2 regions of the Gudongella sp. DL1XJH-153 genome follow, and region 1 is predicted to be linked to the other one. Evidence: a T-box and tRNA genes for the amino acid it is inferred to sense, from the RefSeq annotation. Region 1 holds a T-box; the other holds one or more tRNA genes.
The links. A T-box is a leader RNA that pairs with one kind of tRNA and senses whether it is charged. The one in region 1 lies ahead of ACOEN1_RS10325 (valine--tRNA ligase), so its partner is inferred to be a tRNA-Val.
Positions count from the first base shown of each region.

Region 1 (3,427 bases):
GACCTTCAAGAGAAGCTTTTCCCATATCTTCATCAAGGTTCATTAATACAAATCTAGTAGCATTCCAAAGCTTGTTGGCAAAGTTTCTGTTTGCTTCCACCCTTTCAGTATAAAATCTCATGTCATTACCTGGAGTGTTTCCAGTAATCAAGGTAAACCTAAGAGCATCTGCTCCATACTCATCTATAATCTCTAGAGGGTCAATACCATTACCCAGTGACTTGCTCATTTTTCTGCCCTGTGCATCCCTTACCAGACCTGTCAGAAATACATCCTTGAAAGGAAGTTCGCCCATCTGATCCAGACTTGAAAATATCATCCTGATAACCCAGAAGAATATAATATCATACCCTGTCACAAGCACATCAGTCGGGAAGAAATACTTAAGGTCTTCTGTCTCTTCAGGCCATCCCAGCGTTGAAAAAGGCCAAAGAGCTGAGGAAAACCATGTATCAAGAGTATCGGTTTCCTGTCTGATGTTTTTACTCTTGCATTTAGAACAGCTTGTAACTTCTTCTCTCGATACTATTATTTCTCCACAATCATCGCAATAATACACAGGTAATCTGTGACCCCACCAAAGCTGTCTTGATATACACCAATCTTTAATGTTTTCAAGCCAATGAACATATACCTTGCCGAATCTTTCGGGGACAAAATTTATTTCACCGTTGTAATAAGCCTCAAGAGAAGGCTTCGCCAAAGGTTTCATCTCTACAAACCATTGCTTCGATATTATTGGCTCTATTATGGTCTTGCATCGCTCACAATGACCAACTGCATTTTCATGGTCCTTAACTTCCTTAAGATAACCCTGTTCCTCAAGTTTATCAGCAATTGCTTTTCTTGCTTCAAATCTTTCAAGCCCTTTGAACTCTACTCCATTCTCGTTGATAAATCCATCTTCATCAATTACAACACACTGTCCAAGACCATGTCTCTCTCCTACTTCAAAGTCATTAGGATCATGAGATGGCGTGATTTTTAATGCACCTGTTCCAAAATCCATTTCTACATAATTATCAGCTATAATTGGTATCTCTCTTCCTACAAGAGGTAGAATAACTGTCTTTCCTACTAGATGACCATATCTTTCGTCGTCAGGATGAACAGCAACTGCAAGGTCACCAAGTATCGTTTCTGGTCTTGTTGTTGCTATTGTTATTGTCTCATCACTGTCTTTTATTGGGTAGCTTACATGCCATAGATGTCCGTGTGAATCCTCATGATCCACTTCAGCATCTGATATTGCCGTGTGACAACTTGGGCACCAATTTATTATTCTATCTCCTCTGTAAATCAAGCCTTTATCATATAGCCTAACAAATACCTCTTCAACAGCATTGCTGAGCATCTCATCTAGAGTAAATCTGTCTCTGGTCCAGTCACATGAAACTCCCAATTTTTTTAACTGGTTTTTTATAGTTCCCCCATAAAGATCAGTCCACTCCCATGCTTCCTTGATGAAGCCTTCCCTACCTAGCTCATCTTTGCTTCTTCCTTCTGATTTTATCTTTTCTACAACTTTTGCCTCAGTAGATATACTTGCATGGTCAGTCCCTGGTAGCCATAATGCAGAATATCCTTCCATACGTTTCCACCTAATCAATATATCCTGTATTGTATTATTCAATGCATGTCCCATATGAAGACTACCAGTAACATTTGGTGGCGGCATCATTATAGTGTAAGGCTTTTTTGTCTCGTCAATTTCTGGAGTAAAGTAGCCGTTTTCATTCCAGAACCCATAAAGCCTGTCTTCAAACTCCTTTGGATCATAATTCTTTGGTAAGTTTTCTCTCATTTTGTCCCCTCCTAGGCAAAAATAAAAACCCTTCATCCTCACTAACATAAGGACGAAGGGTTCGCGGTACCACCTTAATTTCATGGCTATGCCATGACACTTCATTAATAGATAACGGTATCCCGTTCAGACCTACTCTATTCAGTCTGAATGTTCGAAAGCTACCTTCATCTGATTCCTGCTTAGGATCTCCCAGCCATGAATCCATTCTCTTTTAAGAGAATCAGATTACTCCTCTTTCTCATCACAAAATATATAGTCACAATTATAGCTATAATTAGACGCTTTGTCAATGTCTTCCTCACATAACATTCATATGATAACTTTAATTTTTATAATTACTTTCTTATAAAAACTACTGACTTTTTTCATCAAGAAGCATTTTTCTAAATATTTTCAAGTAAATAATGAAAGCAACAATATTAAGCAATACTGTAATAATCAAAAGCAGCATTGATACAATCATATTAATGTTAATAATAATCGATAGAATTGCAGCATAAAGAGAAAATGTCGCTACCTTTCCATATATGTTTGAAGGTATAACAGCTTTTCCATGCTTCAGGTATAGTATTATACCTCCGGTTATCATAATTACTTCCTTTAGAATCATTGGAATCAAAATCCAAAATGGTATTAAGCCAATTATTGTAAAAGTTATCAGTACAGTAAAACTCATCAGCTTGTCTGCGAATGGATCAAGAGCGGATCCAAGTTTGCTTATCAGATTATATTTTCTTGCTATGTATCCATCAAGGACATCTGATACTCCTGCTATCATAAATATCATTCCCAAAATAAATACTTTATTATCTATATCTGAAAAAAACAAACTAATGTACACAGGAACCAAAATTATTCTGAATACGGTAATCATGTTAGGTAATGTCATATTCTCTCTCCTTGTCTAGAACAGCATAATATCTTAAGTTAGCGTTATTTTACTCTATTTGTACCCTGAGGGTGAACACGCTAAATATTTAGTTTACTTCATTGACTTTAATTTTCTTAAAAGAGTATAATGCTGATGTCAATTTATTGAGATTATCATCTTGATATAAAACCTATCTTCTTATAAACTTTTCTCAGTGTTTTACGCGCCTTGGCTTCAGCCTTTTGTGCGCCTTCAGTATAGATTTTTTCAAGATAATCCTTGCTATCCAAATACTCTCTGTATTTGGTTTGAATTGGATCAAGCGCTTCTACAACAACCTCAGCTAATTCAGACTTGAACACTCCATAACCTTTACCGCTGTACATATCAACAATATCATTAATTTCTTTACCTGACAGCACCGAATAGATATTAATAAGATTCTTAATTCCAGGTTGGTCATCAGAGTAATTGACAATTCCAACTGAATCTGTTACTGCTCGTTTTATTTTTTTTGAAATCTTATCCTTATTATCCTGAAGAAGAATAAATGCATTTTCGTCACTATCTGATTTGCTCATTTTTGAAGTAGGATCCTGAAGACTCATTATTCTCGCTCCAAATTCCTTGATTAATGGTTCAGGAACTACAAATGTGTCACTGTATTTATTGTTAAACCTTTCCGCAAGGTCACGGGCAAGCTCAAGATGTTGTTTTTGATCTTCACCTACAGGTACAAAATCAGTCTG
Region 1 is NZ_JBMEMN010000027.1:7,329-10,755, forward strand. It holds gene ACOEN1_RS10325 (valine--tRNA ligase) at 1-1,804, opposite strand, end outside; T-box leader at 1,850-2,058, opposite strand; gene pgsA (CDP-diacylglycerol--glycerol-3-phosphate 3-phosphatidyltransferase) at 2,160-2,696, opposite strand; gene trpS (tryptophan--tRNA ligase) at 2,852-3,427, opposite strand, start outside.

Region 2 (3,427 bases), on a different contig from region 1:
ACAAATAGACTATACTGTTGATCCTGTAGTAGTCAGAAATATATACATTGTACTCTCCATCTGGGTATTCCTCAATCACAAGGGAAACCTTCTGACCTTCCTCTACTATTATATCATAGTAGGCGTGGTCTGACAGTACGTTTTCAATTTCTATTATTTCTCCCTTATACTTGCCAGAATCAATCCTTAAAGCTACATTTTGAGAACTGAAAAAATCCTCAGGTCTTTCTTCTATCTCAGATGCCTCCAGAACTGTTCCTTTCTCAGTAAAATTTACGAATTCCGTTTCAGTTTCCATCTCAGATTCCATTTGGGCTGCCACAGATATCGATCCCGAAGTCAATGCCACTACAAGAAGTAGCAGCAAAATTAATCTTTTCATAGTTACTCCTTTCAAACCAAATTAAGGACCCCTGCCCTTCCATTTAGTAAGCGCGTTTTATTAAAACCTGCTTAACTCATTTGCCTTTCTAACTTCCTTAAAGCCAATAAACAGTATTACCAGAAGAAGCAATGCCCTGATTACAGATTTAATTGCAAGCTCCAAGTATGATGATGTCTGTATAAATTCAGGTTCAATTACGAAACCAAGAGGAACGAGAATAAACGCCAACAGCATCATACCTCTTAAGCCTTTGTTCCACGAGCATAATATCACAACCAAGGCCACAATAACAAGATAAACAATAAGAGGCACAGTTCTTAGCATTAAAAAAGTCCTGTCAGGTTCCAATTCAAAATGACCATTCTGAGGGAATATTCCTATTACCACCCTGAAAATAAGAAGTCCATACAGCAGCTTATCCAAGGGAACCCTTTTTCTCAGCCTAAAGCATTCCTTGCTCAGATCAATAAGCATTGAAAAGAACAGAGTTAACACTATCATATGCCCAATTCTTCCCCAACCAAGCAATCTCAGATTGTCTTCAAGACCAATTGTAACAAGTGCATATGTACGTGGTATGAGATATAGCATCTCCCCAATGGCTAGTGTCAATGCCATTGATCCGAATGCCATATGGACTCTGTTTCCATTGTGGTTTCTGTATATGTATACTCCCATGTAAATAATTATGACTATGTATATCAGGAATCCCAACGGCTCTACTATTTTCTGCAAGAAAATTCCCCCCTTGGCTCTTGTTCCTAAGTTTAGTTTAATATTAATCATGAGTAATGTAAATACTTTCACAGTTTTTTCACTCTTGACAGCAGTTTATTTTTATTGAATTCAACTGAGAATTGTGCTAATATATGTTTACATGGGCGGTTAGTTCAGCTGGTAGAACGCTACGTTGACATCGTAGAGGTCGTTGGTTCGAGTCCAATATCGCCCACCATGTTATTATCTAAGAAGTAAGAGCTAAGAGTTGAGTGATACCCGGCAACTAACAATGGACAATTAATAGCTTGTCACCCTGACCCTAGTGGAAGGGTCTATTTTTTTGCTAAGATTTAATAGTTAAAAAATAAAAGTTAAGAGATGAAAATAGTTTAAAAACGAAGAGCTGAAAGGTTCTTTTTTTGTGTCCGGAAAATAAGCAAAAAAGACATGTGAAACGTCCCCGCGTCTCCTTGAATCAGAGAGCGGTATTATGCAGACTTTTCGATGTACATATTAATAATTTCTACTAAAAATCAAACACATCAGAAAAGATCCCATCACAAGTGGGATCTTTCCGAATTAGGGGGGGTTGTTACAATTCTATTTTTTTACTAGAATTTCTCTCGAATCATCAAAGAACTGCTTTACTCCATTATCCGTTACATAGAATGAAGCATCCACTTCAAAGCCCACATCATCCAGCCAGATTCCAGGAATAAGGTGGAGAGCCATATTCTTCTGAATTACAGTCTTGTCTCCTGGTCTTACGCTAATTGTCTGCTCGCCCCAATCAGGTGGATAATTAACTCCAATTGAGTAACCGATTCTGGATTCCTTCACAAGTCCAGTCTTCTCGATTGTCTTTCTCCAGGTTGCTTCAATATCCTCTACAAGAACTCCTGGCTTAATCATATCAAGTGCTGCATCAAGTCCTTCAAGAACCGTTTTTCCCGTTTCCACCATAATCTTTGGCGGCTCCTCGCCAAGATAAAGGGTCCTTGCTATTGGAACATGGTAGTGTCTGTATACTCCACAAAGCTCAAGAAGCACTGCTTCATCATTTTCATACTTCTTCTCGCTCCAGGTAAGATGTGGCGTCTTTGTCGCTTCTCCTGCCATCATCAAAGGTACAATTGCAGGATAATCACCGCTGTATTCCCCAACACCCTTGTACTGAGCCTTGGCAACTTCAGCAGCAACATCACATTCCCTGACTCCAGGTGCAATATGCTTTTGAGCTGTCTTCATTACATTTGATGCAATTTGTCCCGCTATTTTCATAAACTCAATTTCATTGTCGGATTTAATAACACGAACCCAGTTAACCAATGTATTGGCATCCTTAAAGGTTGCGTTTGGAAGAGATTTTTCAAGCTCTACGTATCCTCTGTGTGTGAAATAGAACTGATCCATTTCTACTCCGATAACCTTGTTCTCCCATCCATGCTTCTTGATTATATCGGCCATATAATGCATTGGATGCTTTATCAATGAATGAACATAGTCATCTGCATACTGGTAGATGTTTTCGTCTGAAAGCATGCTTGTTATCCTTGCACCGTTTGCATCCATGCCACGGCCTATCCAAACCGGCTCTTCTTTGTCAAGGGAAACCAATAGACATTGATGAACGTAGAAACTCCATCCATCATATCCTGTCAGGTAATTCATGTTGGCAGGTTGAGAAACAAATAAAAGCTCTATTCCCCATTCTTCCATAGTTTTATTGGTTTTTGCAATGCGTTCCTGATACTCTTCCTTCCTGAATACATGCATATGATTAATTCCCTCCTCTTGTTTGTAAGTTGTAACCTACATGAAACCTCCACTTGATTCCCTGACAACCGCCGAAAAAACGTAGCGAATCATCGTAACAAAATCAAATACAGGTAATCCACTTGCTCGTTGAACAGCCTCGGAATATACTGGCAAAACGCTACACTCCAGAAGAATCACTCCAATATCTGGATTTTCCCTCTGCAATTTGAGTACCTTGTTGACCACTTCTTTTTCCACCTTCTCAGTATCCAACATTCCTTCTTCAATCAGAAATGCACTGGAGAAGTTCGGCTCATCTTCCAGACCTGCGATAACAAGATTGCTGGTATCCTCTACACCACATAGCTTGATTACACTTTCGTCCAAAGACTTGCTGTTTGCTGTTACTATTCCAATCTTCTTCCCATATGGAATTATCTGAGTGATAAATGGAATCTGAAGAAGACTTGATGAAAACACTGGAATGTGGAGTCTTTCCCTTAACTCTGTCTGGTAAAGAGCCATAAAACCGCAGTCGCTGGTTATGGCTCTTACACCTTCTCT
Region 2 is NZ_JBMEMN010000003.1:29,375-32,801, forward strand. It holds gene ACOEN1_RS02565 (YibE/F family protein) at 1-382, opposite strand, end outside; gene ACOEN1_RS02570 (hypothetical protein) at 443-1,120, opposite strand; tRNA gene ACOEN1_RS02575 (tRNA-Val) at 1,265-1,340, shown strand; gene ACOEN1_RS02580 (M24 family metallopeptidase) at 1,706-2,881, opposite strand; gene ACOEN1_RS02585 (aspartate/glutamate racemase family protein) at 2,918-3,427, opposite strand, start outside.
Region 2: it has a tRNA-Val gene. The T-box ahead of ACOEN1_RS10325 (valine--tRNA ligase) is inferred to sense a tRNA for this amino acid. The anticodon was not compared.